DNA from 2 places in the Paractinoplanes abujensis genome. Region 2 is predicted to be linked to the other one. Evidence: predicted binding sites of a transcription regulator. Region 2 holds the regulator's gene; the other holds the start of a gene.

Region 1 (7,515 bases), 3.4 Mb from region 2:
CGGCCGCGACCCGATCGCCGAACAGCGTGCGGTTGGCCAGGCCGGTCAGCATGTCGTGGCTGGCCTCGTAGCTGAGCCGCTCCTGCACCGACCGGGTCTCGGTGATGTCGCGCGCGTTGCTGACGACACCGGCTACGGCGGGCTCGTGGGTCAGGTTGGCCACGATCGTCTCGAGCCACCGGTACGTCCCGTCGGCGTGCCGCAGGCGGAACTGGAACGTCGCGGTCCGGCCGGGCTCGGCCACCAACGCCTCGAACTGCCGGCGGACGGTCACGTCCTCGGGGTGCATCAGGGGTGTCAGGTCGGTGCCGACCAGGTCGTCGGGGTGGACGCCGAGCACGTTCTGCGCGGCCGGGCTGGCGTAGGTGACCGTGCCGTCGGGCGCGGCGATCGTGACCAGGTCGGTGGAGTTCTGCACGAGCCGGCGGAACCGCTCCTCCTGCACCCCGATCCGGGCCAGCAAGGCATCGTTCTGCCGGAACGCGATCAGCTGACGCACCACCACGATCACGGTGAGCGTGACCGCGACACCGTCGATCAGCATGCCGTCGCCGGTGCCCCGGACGTCGTGATAGACCACCATCGCGTCGACCGCGGCGATGGCCACGTACGGCATCAGGTTGTAACCGCGCCGCGCCCGCCGCGGACGGCCACCGGCCGCGCTGTCCACCACCTGCACCCGGGCGCCGACCGCGGCCGTCCAGGCGGCCAGCGGCAGCACCAGCACGAGCAGGTTGACGACGGACTCCCGGGGGTCGAGGAAGGCGATCGCCGAGCCGAGCCCTCCGATCACCGCCGACGCGCCGATCCAGTTGAGCCCGCGCCGGGCGAACGAGTCGACGCCCGACAGCACGACCCGGGCCGCCAGGTAGACGCCGTTGAGGCCGGCGCCCATGATGACGACCGCGGCCAGCACGCGGGCCGGCGTGACGGTGCCGCCGGCGAACTGCTGCGACGCCGCGAAGTGCCAGATCAGCAGCCCGGCCGCGGCCGACAGCGTGCCCAGGTCGAGCCACACGCCGATCTTGCGGGCGCGGCTGCGGGCGCTGACCGGCAGGCCGATCAGCGGCGCGGTGAGCATGACGCCGCCTACGATGTGCAGCGCCACCGAGACCGGCACCACCCAGACGGCGGCGCCCAGCTCGGCCGTGATCCGCAGCACCGCGACGCCGGTGAACAGCCAGGTCCCGATTTCGATCTTGCGCCAGTACCGCTGGACCACGGGCGCGGCGGCCGGGTCGGTCTGCACCCGCCGGCACAGCAGCTGGGTCAGCCCGATGATGGCGATCATCGGCAGCCAGTTCACCGGCGCGGGCCACAACGGTCCCGCGACCTCCTGCGCGAAGAACGCGATCAGATTGACGACCGACAGTGCGGTGGCAGCCTGGAACGCCCGATCGGCGAAGATCGGCGGGGAGCCGGGCGCGGAGGACACGTCCTACTTTCGGCAGCCCTGTGACCGAGAGTAGTTATTTCGCTACGGCTTGCGGCCTGCTGCTGTGTCGCGCTGATCGCGGGACGGTCAGCAGGAGGCCTTGCCGTTGACCTTCTCGGTGCTGTGCCGCTGGTAGCCCACCTCGGCCCCGCCCTTGAGGTAGAGGCTGTTGCAACGGTGGCTGGCCGGCGTGCGGTGGGCGACGAAGCTGGCCGTGGTGACCGTGTTGCCCTCGAACGTCACGTGGCTCAGGTCGCCGTCGAGGATGGGCGGGTCCTGGGAGCCGGTGCTGGAGATGGTGTTCCCGGTGAAGGAGATCTTGGCGGAGGCGATGGCGAAGTTGTTGTCGGTGTGCAGCACCATGCCGCCGTGCGCGTTGCGGAACGTGTTGTTGCGGATCCGGATGTTGTTGGCCGACGAGTCGGGCTGGTCGGCGCCGATCTCCAGCACGCCCTGCGTGTTCGAGCCCTTGCTGTGGTGCACGTCCAGGTTGTCGGCGTAGTTCCACACCTCGACGAACCCGCCGTCGTGCCCGTAGTCCTGGCTCGGGGCCCGGCAGTCGGTGCAGCTGCTGTAGCCGATCTCGACGTTGTGCGCCTCGACCAGGAAGCCGACCGCACCGTAGTCGTCGTCGCCGCCCGGAGTGTCCTTGATCATGTGCAGGTCGCGCACGGTCACCTTGTCGGCGAAGGTGTCGGCCGCCCGGAACTGCACGCCCACACCCGCGTCGTCGACCACGGTGGAGCGCACGCCGCTGTTCGAGCCGTGCACCACGATGCCGTTCTTCAGCGCGTTGGTGACCCGGATGTTCTCGACGACCTGATAAGCCCCCGACAGCAGCACGACGCTCTCGTCGTCGGCCCGGCCGCCGTTGATGACCGGGAGCGCCCCCGACCCGTACGCGGTCAGTTTGATCGGTTTGGCCTTGGTGCCGTCGCCACGGAGCCGGACCAGCGTCTGCCAGCTGCACCCGCGGGCCAGCCCGACGACCGTGCCCGCGTCGAGCGACCGCGACGTCGCGGCGTCGACACTCCTCAGGGGCTTGGCCAAAGATCCGTTGTTACCGTCGTCACCTTTCTTGCAGTCGACGTGGATGTCGACCTTGACCGCGGCGGCCGTCGCTTTCGGCGCCGGCGGCGAGGTGAGGTACACGGCCGGCCCGAGGCTGGGGGCGACGCTGACGGTTGCTGAGGGTGATGGCGCTGCCGAGGTCACGGCGGCCGTCGTGGGGGCAGCGGTGCTGCTCACGGGCTTGGTTTCCGCGGGTGACCAGCGGGCGAAGGCGAAGACGCCACCCGCAGTGACCGCCGCGGCGGCGAACACCAGCGGGAGACGGAGTCGTCTGCTCAGCATGGCGGACACCCTAGCGGAACGGCGGCCATCGAGGTTTTGACCAGGATCGATGCCCGCTCGTGTTCGCTCGCAGTGAACGCCGGAAGATCCGCGAAGGCCCCGAGGTTGAGCCGCTCATACTCAACCTTTCGGAGGTGCCGGGTGGCCACCAAACGACTCCCCGTGTTGTTCCTAGACGACATCGTCCTGCTGCCGGGCATGGTCGTGCCGGTCGAGCTGGACGAGGCGGCCCAGGCCGCCGTTGACGCGGCCCGCACCTCGGCCGGCTCCGAGCTGCTCATCGCCCCGCGCCTGGAGGACCGCTACGCGTCCCACGGTGTGGTCGCGAGCGTCAAGCAGGTCGGCAAGTCCCGCGGCGGCACCCCCGCCGCCGTGCTGCGCACCGGCGAACGCGCCCGCATCGGCAGCGGCGTGACCGGTCCCGGCGCGGCGCTGTGGGTCGAGGCCGAGCCGGTCGCGGCCGTCGCGCCCACCGAGCACGCCCGCGAGCTCGCCGCCGAGTACAAGAAGCTGGTCGTCTCGGTGCTCCAGCGCCGCGAGGCGTGGCAGGTCATCGACTCCGTCAGCGCCATCGACGACCCCGGTGACCTGGCCGACACCGCCGGCTGGGCGCCCTACCTGACCAACGACCGCAAGCGCGACCTGCTGGAGACGCCCGACGTCGAGGCCCGCCTCGAGCGGCTGATCGAGTGGACCCGCGACTTCCTGGCCGAGTCCGAGGTCAGCGACAAGATCGAGCACGACGTCCGCGAGTCGGTCGAGAAGCGCAACCGCGAATACCTGCTGCGCGAGCAGCTCAAGGCCATCCGCAAGGAGCTCGGCGAGGACCAGGCCGAGGGCAACGACGACTACCGGGCCCGCGTCGAGGCGGCCGACCTGCCCGACGGAGTGCGGGAGGCCGCGCTGCGCGAGGTGGGCAAGCTCGAGCGGGCGGGCGACCAGAACCCCGAGGCGGGCTGGATCCGCACGTGGCTCGACACCGTGCTCGACCTGCCCTGGAACGAGCGCACCACCGACAACACCGACCTGGCGGCGGCCCGCGCCGTGCTCGACGCCGACCACCACGGCCTGGACGAGGTCAAGGACCGCATCGTCGAATACCTCGGCGTGCGGGCCCGGCGCGAGTCGCGGCACCTGGAGAAGATCGGCGGCCGGGGTTCGGGCGCGGTGATCCTGCTGGCCGGCCCGCCCGGCGTCGGCAAGACCTCCCTCGGCGAGTCCGTCGCCCGCACCCTGGGCCGCAAGTTCGTCCGGGTGGCCCTGGGCGGCGTGCGCGACGAGGCCGAGATCCGCGGCCACCGCCGTACGTACGTGGGCGCTCTGCCCGGCCGCATCGTGCGCGCCATCAAGGAGTCGGGCTCGATGAACCCGGTCGTGCTCCTGGACGAGGTCGACAAGGTCGGCAGCGACTACCGCGGCGACCCCGCGGCGGCCCTGCTCGAGGTGCTCGACCCGGCGCAGAATCACACGTTCCGCGACCACTACCTCGACCTGGACCTCGACCTGTCCGACGTGCTGTTCATCGCGACCGCGAATGTGCTGGACACGATCCCGCAGGCGCTGTTCGACCGGATGGAGCTCATCTCGATCGACGGCTACACCGAGAGCGACAAGGTGGCCATCGCCCGCGACTTCCTCGTGCCCCGGCAACTGGAGCGGGCCGCGCTGCAGACGGGCGAGGTGACCGTCACGGAGGAGGCCCTGCGCGAGATCGCCGCCAACTACACGCGGGAGGCCGGCGTGCGGTCGTTCGAGCGTCTGCTGGCCAAGGCGTTCCGCAAGGCGGCCCTCAAGGATCTGCCCGTCACCGTCGACGCCGGCGACCTCAAGGACCTGATCGGGCGCCCCCGCTTCACGCCGGAGTCGTCCGAGCGGACGGCGGTGCCCGGGGTGGCCACCGGCCTGGCTGTGACCGGGATGGGCGGTGACGTGCTGTTCATCGAGGCGTCACTGCTGCCCGGCGACAAGGGCGGGCTGTCGGTCACCGGTCAGCTGGGCGACGTGATGAAGGAGTCGGCGCAGATCGCCCTCTCCTACGTGCGGGCCCACGCCGAGGAGCTGGGCATCTCGCCCGAGCAGCTCGACCACCCGATCCACCTGCACGTGCCCGCGGGTGCGGTGCCCAAGGACGGGCCGTCGGCCGGGGTCACGATGACCACCGCGCTGGTGTCGCTGCTGGTCGGGCGGAACGTACGGGCCGAGGTCGGGATGACCGGTGAGGTGTCGCTGACCGGGCGGGTGCTGCCGATCGGCGGTGTCAAGCAGAAGCTGCTCGCCGCGCAGCGGGCCGGGCTGACCGAGGTCTTCCTGCCCCAGCGCAACGAGCCCGACCTGGACGAGGTGCCGCAGGACGTGCTGGAGGCGCTGACCGTGCACGTGGTCTCCGACGTACGGGAGATCCTGAGGACGGCCCTGGAGCCGAGCGCTCCTCGAACAGGATCACGTGCAGCTCACCCGGCACATTCGGACGTGAGTTGAGAGGACGCCGCGGAGGCTCGGGGCGGCGCCGCGGGACGTCAGCGCAGAAGGGCGTGGAAGTCGGCGATCAGGGGATTGGCGTCGGAGGCGCGGGTGACCAGGACGACCCGCGACGGGGCGGCGTCCTCGATCGGCACGGTGGTCAGACCCGGGCGTAACGCCGGGCGGCGGTCGCTGCGACCCAGCACGAGCACCGCCCGGCCCTCGGCCACCATGTCCAGTTTGTCCTCGAAGGACTCGTAGTCGGACGGCGCGTCGAGCACCGGCGCACCGTCCGGCCGCGGTTCGAGGCGGTCGAAGCTGTTCCACGGCGGGACCGCGGACGGGCACAGCGGGAAGGGCTCACCGGCGAGGTCGCCGACCCGGACGGACTCCTTGCCGGCCAGCCGGTGGCCCTGCTCGACGACCAGCACGCGGGGCTCGGCCCAGAGGTCGGCCAGGTGCAGCCGATCGGCCGGGTAAGGCAGCGGGGCCCGGGTGACCAGGGCGTCCACCCGCCGATCGGTGAGCGCACGGGCATCCAGCAGACCCACGTGCCGGGTGCGGATCCGGGCCGCCGGGTGCCGGCGCCGCAGACCGCGCACGGCCTCGGTGACGACCAGGTCGCCCACGTAGCCGACGGTGAGTTCGGCCGGGCCGGCCGCGTCGCGCGCCGCCGCGGCGGCGGACCGCGCGGCGGTGAGCAGAGCCTCGGCCCGGGGCAGGAACGCGCGGCCGGCCGGGGTGAGCCGGCTGCCCCGCGGGGTGCGGTCGAACAGGCGCACGCCGAGATGCTCCTCGAGGCGCTGGATCTGGCGGCTCAGCGACGGCTGCGCCACGTGCAGCACCGCGGCGGCCCGGCCGAAATTAGCCTCGCGGGCGACCACCGTGAAGTAGCCGACGAGGCGCAGGTCGAGGTCGGAGCCGGGCACGGACACCCTTGCAGCGTACTCATGCGCCCGGTGCATGACGGGTTGCCGAGCAGGTCTTGGACGGCCCGGGCCCGCACCGGCTTGCATGGACGGCATGGAGAAATACGACGGAGAACGCGTCCTGGTCATCGGTGGCAGCAGCGGGATCGGATGGGCGATCGCCCGCCGGTTGACGGACGGCGGCGCCCAGGTGATGGTGACCAGCCGCAGCGGCGGCGCGCCGGCCGCGGACGTCATCGCCGTGCGCAGCGACATCACCTCCCCGGCGGACATCGACGCCCTGGCCGGGCAGGTCGGGCAAACCCTCGGCGGGCTGGACGCGGTGTTCCTCAACGCGGGCATCCCGGGCAGCTCGTCGGCGCTGGAGGCGACGACCGAGGACGCGTACGACCAGGTCTTCGCGGCCAACGTGAAAGGCCCGTTCTTCACGCTGCAGCGGTTGCTCCCGCTGCTCGCGGAGGGCGCCGGTGTGGTGTTCACCACCTCGGTGGCCGACGAGCTGGGCATGCCGAACATGAGCGTCTACTCGGCGAGCAAGGCCGCGCTGCGGTCGCTGGCCCGCACGCTCGGCCGTGAGCTGCTGCCCCGCGGCGTACGGGTGAACGCGATCAGCCCGGGCGGCACCGACACCGGGATCCTGCACCGCAACCTGCCGGCCGCGGTGGCGGACGAGATGGTCGCCGGGTTCGCGGCCACCAACCCGATGGGACGCATGGGCACCCCGGACGAGATCGCCCGGGCCGCGGTGTTCCTGGCCTTCGAGGCCACCTACACCACCGGGTTCGAGCTCGTCGCGGACGGCGGCACGACGACCCTGTGACGCCGGGTAGGGTCGCGGGATGTTCGACGGCGTGTTGTTCGACTGCGACGGGGTCCTGGTGGACTCGGAGAGCATCACCAACGGGGTGCTCCGGGCGATGCTCCACGAGCTGGGCTGGGCGATCAGCGCCGAGGACTGCTTCCAGCTGTTCGTCGGACGCGCGCTGAGCGACGAGACCGCCGTCATCACCGCGCACACCGGGTTCGAGGTCACCGCCGAGTGGCTGGCCGAGTTCCGCCGCCGCCGCAACGAGGCGCTGGCGGCGTCGCTGCGGCCCATCGCAGGGGCGGTGGCCGCCGTGCACGCGATCGACACGGCGATGGGCGGGCGGATCGCCTGCGCCAGCGGCGCCGACCTGGGCAAGGTCCAGCTGCAGCTGCACAAGGTCGGGCTGGACGAGGTCTTCGCGGGCAAGATGTTCAGCGGCATGGACCAGCCGCACAGCAAGCCCGCGCCCGACGTCTACCTGGCCGCCGCGGCGCATCTGGGCATCGACCCCGTACGGGCGGCGGTCGTCG
Region 2 (7,515 bases):
GGCGACCGAGCGGGTCGTCATCCGGGACCGTCGCAAGATCGATGCGAAGGCCGAGCCCGAGGCCCCCGCGGCCAAGGGCAAGGCCACGGTCGGTGCACACCGCGCCGCCGAGCCCGAGGACGAGGCACCCGTGACCGCTGAAGAAGCTGAGCCCGAGGAGGCCAAGCCGGCCCTCGGCGCCGAACTCGAGGCGCTGCGGACCGAGCTCGAGGAGCGCACCCACGACCTGCAACGGGTCACCGCCGAGTACGCCAACTACCGCAAGCGGGTCGACCGCGACCGGGGCGCGGCGGCCGAGCAGACCACCGGTGCGGTGCTGACCTCGCTGCTGCCGGTGCTGGACGACATCGACCGGGCGCGCGAGCACGGCGACCTGGTCGGCCCGTTCGCCTCGGTGGCCGAGTCGCTGACCACGGTCACCGGCAAGCTCGGCCTGGTGGCCTTCGGCGAGAAGGGCGACCCGTTCGACCCCAACCGCCACGAGGCGGTCGCTCACCAGACGTCTGCGGACGTCACCGAGCCGACCTGCGTCGAGGTCATGCGGCGCGGTTACAACCTGGGCGAGCGGCTGCTGCGACCCGCGCTGGTCGCGGTGGCCGACCCCGAGTGATCTCACATGTTCGTCCCGCCTGCCGCGCCGCGGCAGGCGGGACCTGCCGCAGGAGGGGGGAGGCGGGATGAGCTCGAAGGACTGGCTCGAAAAGGACTTCTATGCCGTTCTCGGCGTGCCCAAGTCCGCTCCGACCGACGAGATCAAGAAGGCGTACCGGAAGCTCGCCCGCGATCTGCACCCGGACCGCAACCCGGGCAACAAGGAGGCGGAGGAGAAGTTCAAGGCCGCCTCCGAGGCGTACGACGTGCTCTCGGACGACAAGAAGCGCAAAGAGTACGACGAGATGCGCTCGCTGTTCGGCTCGGGCGCATTCCGCCGCGGCGCCCGGTCCGGCGCCGGCGGGGCCCAGTTCGACCCGTCCGACCTGTTCGGCGGGTTCAGCGGCGCGGGCGCGCAGGGTGGCGCGGCCGGTGACCGGCGCTTCGGCGGCGCGGGCTTCTCGGACATATTCTCCTCGATATTTTCGGGCGGCGGTCCTGGAGGCGGCGCCGCACGCCGTGGCGGTCCCCGCCGCGGCCGGGATGTCGAGACCGAGGTGACGCTGGACTTCGCGCAGGCCGTGCGGGGCACCACCCTGCCGCTCACGCTGCGCTCGGCCGGCGAGTGCGAGACCTGCCACGGCAACGGGGCCAAGCCCGGCACCTCGCCGCGCACCTGTCCGCAGTGCGCCGGCAGTGGCCTGATCTCCCGTAATCAGGGGTCGTTCAGCTTCTCCGAGCCGTGCCGGGACTGCCAGGGCGCGGGCACGATCGTCGACCAGAAGTGCCCGGAGTGCCGGGGCACGGGCGGGGTCACCAAGAACCGCACGATCAACGTCCGGTTCCCGGCCGGCGTCGCCGACGGTCAGCGCATCCGGCTCAGCGGCCGGGGTGAGCCGGGCGACCGGGGCGGTCCCGCGGGCGACCTCTACGTGCAGGTGGGCGTGCGACCGGACGAATTGTTCGGCCGGACGGGCGACGATCTGACCCTGGTCGTGCCGATCACCATCGCCGAGGCGGTGCTCGGCGCTGATCTGCGAGTGCCGACGTTGGACGGCCCGGTCACCCTGCGGGTGCCGCCGGGCACGCCGAGCGGCCGCAAACTGCGGGCGCGCGGCAAGGGAATCACGCGCAAGGACGGACCACCCGGAGACCTGATCGTCACGGTCGACGTGCAGGTGCCGGGAGGAGTCACGGGGGAGGCCCGGGACGCGCTGGAGCGGTTCGCCAAGCTGACCCCACCCGCCGGGCGGGAGCGGCTCGAGGCTCGGGTGCGCCGGAACAGTTAGGTCGGCGACTAGGAGGTGGATTATGCATGAGGAGATCAGCATCTCGGTCGAGCAGACCTCCGACGCGAAGGTCCTGATCATCTCGGTCGCGGCTCGCCTGGCCGGGATGCACCCGCAAACCCTCCGGCAGTACGACCGGCTCGGGCTGGTGCAGCCGGGCCGGGCCGGTGGCGGTGGACGCCGGTACAGCGAGCGCGACGTCGCGCTGCTGCGTGAGGTGCAGAAGCTCAGCCAGGAAGAAGGCGTCAACCTGGCCGGGATCAAGCGCATCATCGGCCTCGAGCAGCTGGTGGGCGACCTCCAGCAGCGGCTGGCCGAGCTCGAGCAGGAGTTGTCCGAGGCGTACACCCGGATCGCCCAGCTCGAGAGCCCGTACGCCGGGCGCGACCTGGTGCGTCAGGAACGTCCCTCGACCGCCCTGGTCGTGTGGCGTCCCCGACGAGCTGCTGACAGGTGAACGAAAAACGGCCCCGCTCAGCGGGGCCGTTTTCGTCTAGCGCCGGTTGAACAAACCCAGCCGGCGTTGATGCCGCACCAGACCGCCCTCGATCCAGTCGGAGTAGTCGAAGATCTCGGGGCGGCTCATCAGGACGCGGCAGTTGTGCGCCCAGATCGACATCGGCTCGTCGCCGACCTCCTCGGCCCGCTCGACGAACTTCTTCAGCCGCCGTTTGCGCTGGCCGGAGGCATTCTGCCGGACCCCGTCGGCGGCGTAGATATACATGCAGTGCTGCGCGAAGCGGCGGGCCGGGCACTGCCTGTCCATGGCCAGCTCGAACAGTGTCGGCGCGAGGACGTCACCGGAGATCAGCAGGTCCCAGTCCGGAGGCATGCTGCTTAAGGGCACGGCTTCCGGGTGGTAGGCCCACGCCTGCAGCTCCTCCGGCCGGGGATCGACCGGATTCGCGAAACCAAAGAAAGTCGACTCACGCACTGCCACGTCGCCGCCCGAGAAAAATCTGATGACTGTCAGTTGTCGGGAGGGAACGGTAGCGCGAAGTTGATGTCTTGCGAAAGTGTCAAGGGCTCACAATTAGATACTTGCTAGTAACTTAATGCAGCCTGAGCGTCAATCCTCCGCCGTACGGGGTTGCACCGCAGGCCGCGACGGCTGCCGCCACCTGCGGATGAAGGTCTTGAACCACTCGTAATCGGGCAGCCGGGCCAGCATCGGACCGGACACCACAGTGATCAACACGTACGCCGTCGCCAGCGGGGCGAGCCCAGGTTCGACCCCCGAGGCGACGGCCAGTCCGGCGATGACGATCGAGAACTCGCCGCGCGGCATGAGGGACAACCCGGCGCGCAACCGGCCCGGCAGGGCGATGCCCACCCGCTTGGCGGCCAGGTAACCGGTCAGCACCTTGGTCAGCATCGTGATCGCGGCCAGACCCAGCGCCGGCAGCAGCACCGGAGGCATGGCGGCGGGATCCGTGGACAGGCCGAAGAAGACGAAGAAGACCGCGGCGAACAGGTCGCGCAGCGGCGACAGCATCTCGGTCGCGTGGTGGGCCACCGGACCCGAGATCGCGATGCCGACCAGGAACGCGCCGACGGCCGCGGAGACGTTCAGCTCTTCGGCCACCCCGGCCACGAACAGGGTCAGGCCGAACACTCCGAGCAGCAGCGCCTCGGCGTCGCGGGCCGAGATCAGGGCGCTGATCTGGCGGCCGTACCGGATCGCGACGACCAGCACGGCGAGCACGGTGACGACCGCGACGCCCAGCGACTTGAGACCGCCGATCAGCCCCACGCCGGCCAGCACGGCGGTGACCAGGGGCAGGTAGAACGCCATGGCCAGGTCCTCGATGACCAGCACCGAGAGGATCACCGGCGTCTCCCGGTTGCCGAGCCGGCCCAGGTCGCCCAGCACCTTGGCGATCACGCCCGAGGAGGACACCCAGGTGATGCCGGCCAGCACCAGCGCGGCCCGCCAGTCCCAGCCCATCAGGAACGCGAACGCGGCGCCGGGCAGCGCGTTGAAGACGGCGTCGATCACTCCGGCCGGGGCCGCGGCGCGCAGGTTGCCGACAAGCTCGCCGGCCGAGTATTCCAGGCCGAGCATGACCAGCAGCAGGATGACGCCGATGGAGGCGCCGATCTCGATGAACTCCTCGCTGGCCGACAGCGGCACCAGGCCGCCGTGGCCGAACGCCAGCCCGGCCAGCAGATAGAGCGGGATGGGGGAGAGCCCGAAGCGGCGGCCCAGACGCCCGAGCATGCCGAGCGCGAAGAGCAGCGCGCCGACCTCGATGAGGAGGATCGTCGTCCCGTGCACCGGAGGTGACCGCGGCCTAGTCGTCGGTGTCGCCGGCCAGGATGGCAGAGACGCCGTCCAGGCCCGACCGGGTGCCGACCGCGACCACGACGTCGTTCGCCTCGAAGACGAAGTCGGGGCCGGGTGAAGCGACCACCTCACGGTCGCGCATCACGGCCACGATCGAGGCGCCGGTGCGCGTACGGGTGCGGGTGTCGCCCAGTTTGCGGCCCACGAACGGCGAGCCCGCGGGCAACGCGATCTGCTCGGTGAGCAGCCCGGACGCCTGCTGCCGGAGCCCGGCCAGCTGCCCCAGCATGAGCGAGGCGCCGAGCACGTCGGCCAGGGCCTCGGCCTCGTCGTCGGTCAGCGGGATCGAGGCCAGGCACGAGTCGGGGTCGTCCACGTCGTAGAGGACCAGGTCGCGACGGCCGTTGCGGTGCGAGACGACGCCGACCGTACGCCCCGACGAGGTCACCAGGTCGTGGCGAACGCCGATTCCCGGCAGCGGAGTCTGTTCCACCCGTACACGCACGATCACCACGGTAGCCCAGTGAGCTAACCCCTTCCGGGCACTAAGGCATCCTGTGGCACTCCGGGAACGTTCCGGCGGTCGCGGGTGGCCAGGATGAGCAGCAGGCCGAGCACGCACAGGGCGAGATTGATGCCGTACGCGAGCCGGAAGCCGAACTGCTGGGCCAGCCCGAACGCGGGCGCGGCGATGATCTGGCCGAGCGGAAAGGTGTTGGCGATCATCGTGGTGGCCCGTCCCGGATGGGCCGGCATCAGGTCCTGCATGTACGAGATGGGCAGCCCGCTGACCGCCGCGATGAAGGCCGCGTTGAGCAGCTGGGCCGCCGCCAGCACCCAGACCGAGCCGGCCGCGGTCGCGATGGCCTGATACGCGATGCCGAACGCCACACCGAGCAGGATCAGCCGGCGCAGCGGCACCCGGGTCGAGAGCCAGCCGAACCCGAGCATCAGCGGGATCTCGAGCGCGGCGCACAGCCCCAGGATCAGGCCGGCGTCGCGCACCGAGCCGTGCAGGTCCTCGCCGGCGAACAGGGGCATCGCCTGGACACCCAGCGTCATCGCGGTCTGCGTAACGGTGACCCCCGCGACCAGCAGAAAGATCGTCCAGCGTCCGGCCTCGGGTCCGGCCGGTGCGGCGTCCTCGCGGCGCTCGGCCGGGCGGCCCACCTCGGGCAGGTAACGCCAGACGATCAGCGCGGTGACCAGATACATCAGCGCGGCCAGCCCGTACGTGTAGACGAAGCCGCGCTCGGCCAGCAGCAGGGCGGCCAGCGGCGGGCCGGCGACCCAGGCGACCGAGAACAGGGTGCGCAGCGCGCTGATCCCCATGGCCGCGCGCTTGGGGTCGCCCTGCTCGAGCACCTGCCGGGCGTACGCGAAGCTCTGCGGGAAGAGGGTGCCGGCCAGCGCGGTCAGCGTGACCGTGACCGCGAGCAGCAGCCAGTAGTCGCGGACGAACGCGGTGGCCGCGGCACCGGCCAGCCCGGCCACGGCGGCGATGATGAGCAGCGGGCGCCGGATCGGGCGGCGATCGGACAGCCGGCCCACCAGCCACGCCACGACAACCCCGGAAAGTGGCGCGACCAGCAGAAACACCGTGGTCTGAACGGGGCCGGCGTGGATCTCGTCGCTGAGGAAGAGCGCGAGGTAGGGCCCGACGAACGAGACCGAGATGCCGACCGCCGCGAAGACGAGCGCGAGCGGCATCAGGCGCCGCGACATGCTGCCGTGCGCCGCGGGTGGAACGGCCATGATTCGCTACGTTACGGCGTTTTCCATGGTCATCGTGGCCGTGCGTGGCGACCGTCACGGCCGGTTCCCACCCATGCGTTGTCGCTGTGGCGCCGCGGGCATAGAGTTGAGTTGAGTACGCTCAAGTCTTCCGACCAGGGGAGCAGATGAACGCCGAACGCTTGACCACCAAGAGCCGCGACGTGATCACGGGGGCGGTCGCCGACGCCGGTCGGCGCGGTCACGCCACCGTCGAGCCGTGGCACATGTTGCTGTCGTTGCTGGACACGGGCGGCTCCACGGCGCCGGCCCTGCTGCGGGCGGTGGGGGCCAACCCCGCCGACGTACGGCGGGTCGCGCTGCGCGCCGTCGAGCAGATCCCGTCCGCGCGGGGTTCCAGCACGGCGGAGCCCAGCCTGTCCCGCGAATTCGTGAACGCCATCGGTGAGGCCGAGCTGATCGCCCAGCCGCTGCGCGACGAATACATCTCGACCGAGCACCTGCTGGCCGGCCTGGCCCGCGTGGGCGGCGCCGTCGGTCAGGCGCTCAAAGACGTCGGCGCCACCGAGGAAGCCCTGGTCGCCGCATTCCCGCAGGTGCGTGGGGGTGAGCGGCGGGTGACCAACGCCGACCCCGAGCAGACCTACAAGGCGCTCGAGAAATACAGCGTCGACCTCACGGCCCTGGCCCGCGAGGGCAAGATCGACCCGGTCATCGGCCGCGACGCCGAGATCCGCCGCGTCGTGCAGGTGCTCTCCCGCCGTACGAAGAACAACCCCGTGCTGATCGGTGAGCCCGGTGTCGGCAAGACCGCCATCGTCGAGGGCCTGGCCCAGCGCATCGTGGCCGGCGACGTGCCCGAGACCCTGCGCGACAAGAAGCTGGTCTCGCTCGACCTGGGCGCGATGGTGGCCGGCGCGCAGTATCGCGGCCAGTTCGAGGAGCGGCTCAAGAGCGTTTTGGAGGAGATCCGCAACTCCAACGGCCAGGTCGTCACCTTCCTCGACGAACTGCACACGGTCGTCGGCGCGGGCAAGGGCGAAGGCTCGATGGATGCGGGCAACATGCTCAAGCCGATGCTGGCCCGCGGTGAGCTGCGCATGGTCGGCGCGACCACCCTCGACGAATACCGCGAGCACATCGAGAAGGACCCCGCGCTCGAGCGGCGTTTCCAGCCCGTGGTGGTCGGCGAGCCGACGGTGGAGGACACCATCGGCATCCTGCGCGGGCTCAAGGGCCGTTACGAGGCCCACCACCGGGTGCAGATCACCGACGCCGCCCTGGTTGCGGCGGCCTCGCTGTCCGACCGCTACATCAGCGACCGGTTCCTGCCCGACAAGGCGATCGACCTGATCGACGAGGCCGCGTCCCGTCTCCGCATGGAGATCGACTCCCGGCCGGTCGAGCTCGACCAGCTGCAGCGCCAGGTCGACCGGATGCGCGTCGAGAAGCTGGCGCTGGAGAAGGAGACCGATCCGGCCTCCCGCGACCGGCTCGCCCGCATCGAGTTCGACCTGGCCAACCGTGAGGAGGAGCTGACCGCGCTGAACGCCCGGTGGGAGCGCGAGCGCGGCGGCCTCAACCGGGTCGGCGAGCTCAAGAAGCAGCTCGACG

What was found. The regulator HspR, encoded in region 2, represses chaperone genes until heat shock. The targets are predictions, from matches to a motif close to TTGAGTNNNNNNNACTCAA.
Region 1: lon (endopeptidase La) is a predicted target of HspR. The motif match lies at 2,894-2,912, and genes of this name have one in related genera.

What each region holds. Positions count from the first base shown of each region.
Region 1 is NZ_JACHMF010000001.1:3,284,579-3,292,093, reverse strand. Features, by position in the region: gene BKA14_RS14840 (putative bifunctional diguanylate cyclase/phosphodiesterase) at 1-1,435, opposite strand, end outside; gene BKA14_RS14835 (right-handed parallel beta-helix repeat-containing protein) at 1,523-2,788, opposite strand; gene lon (endopeptidase La) at 2,987-5,266, shown strand; gene BKA14_RS14825 (LysR family transcriptional regulator) at 5,305-6,183, opposite strand; gene BKA14_RS14820 (SDR family oxidoreductase) at 6,272-6,997, shown strand; gene BKA14_RS14815 (HAD family hydrolase) at 7,017-7,515, shown strand, end outside.
Region 2 is NZ_JACHMF010000001.1:6,691,541-6,699,055, reverse strand. Features, by position in the region: gene grpE (nucleotide exchange factor GrpE) at 1-610, shown strand, start outside; gene dnaJ (molecular chaperone DnaJ) at 678-1,880, shown strand; gene BKA14_RS30670 (heat shock protein transcriptional repressor HspR) at 1,903-2,337, shown strand; gene BKA14_RS30665 (hypothetical protein) at 2,374-2,820, opposite strand; gene BKA14_RS30660 (cation:proton antiporter) at 2,950-4,158, opposite strand; gene BKA14_RS30655 (cation:proton antiporter regulatory subunit) at 4,175-4,672, opposite strand; gene BKA14_RS30650 (sugar efflux transporter) at 4,696-5,922, opposite strand; gene clpB (ATP-dependent chaperone ClpB) at 6,069-7,515, shown strand, end outside.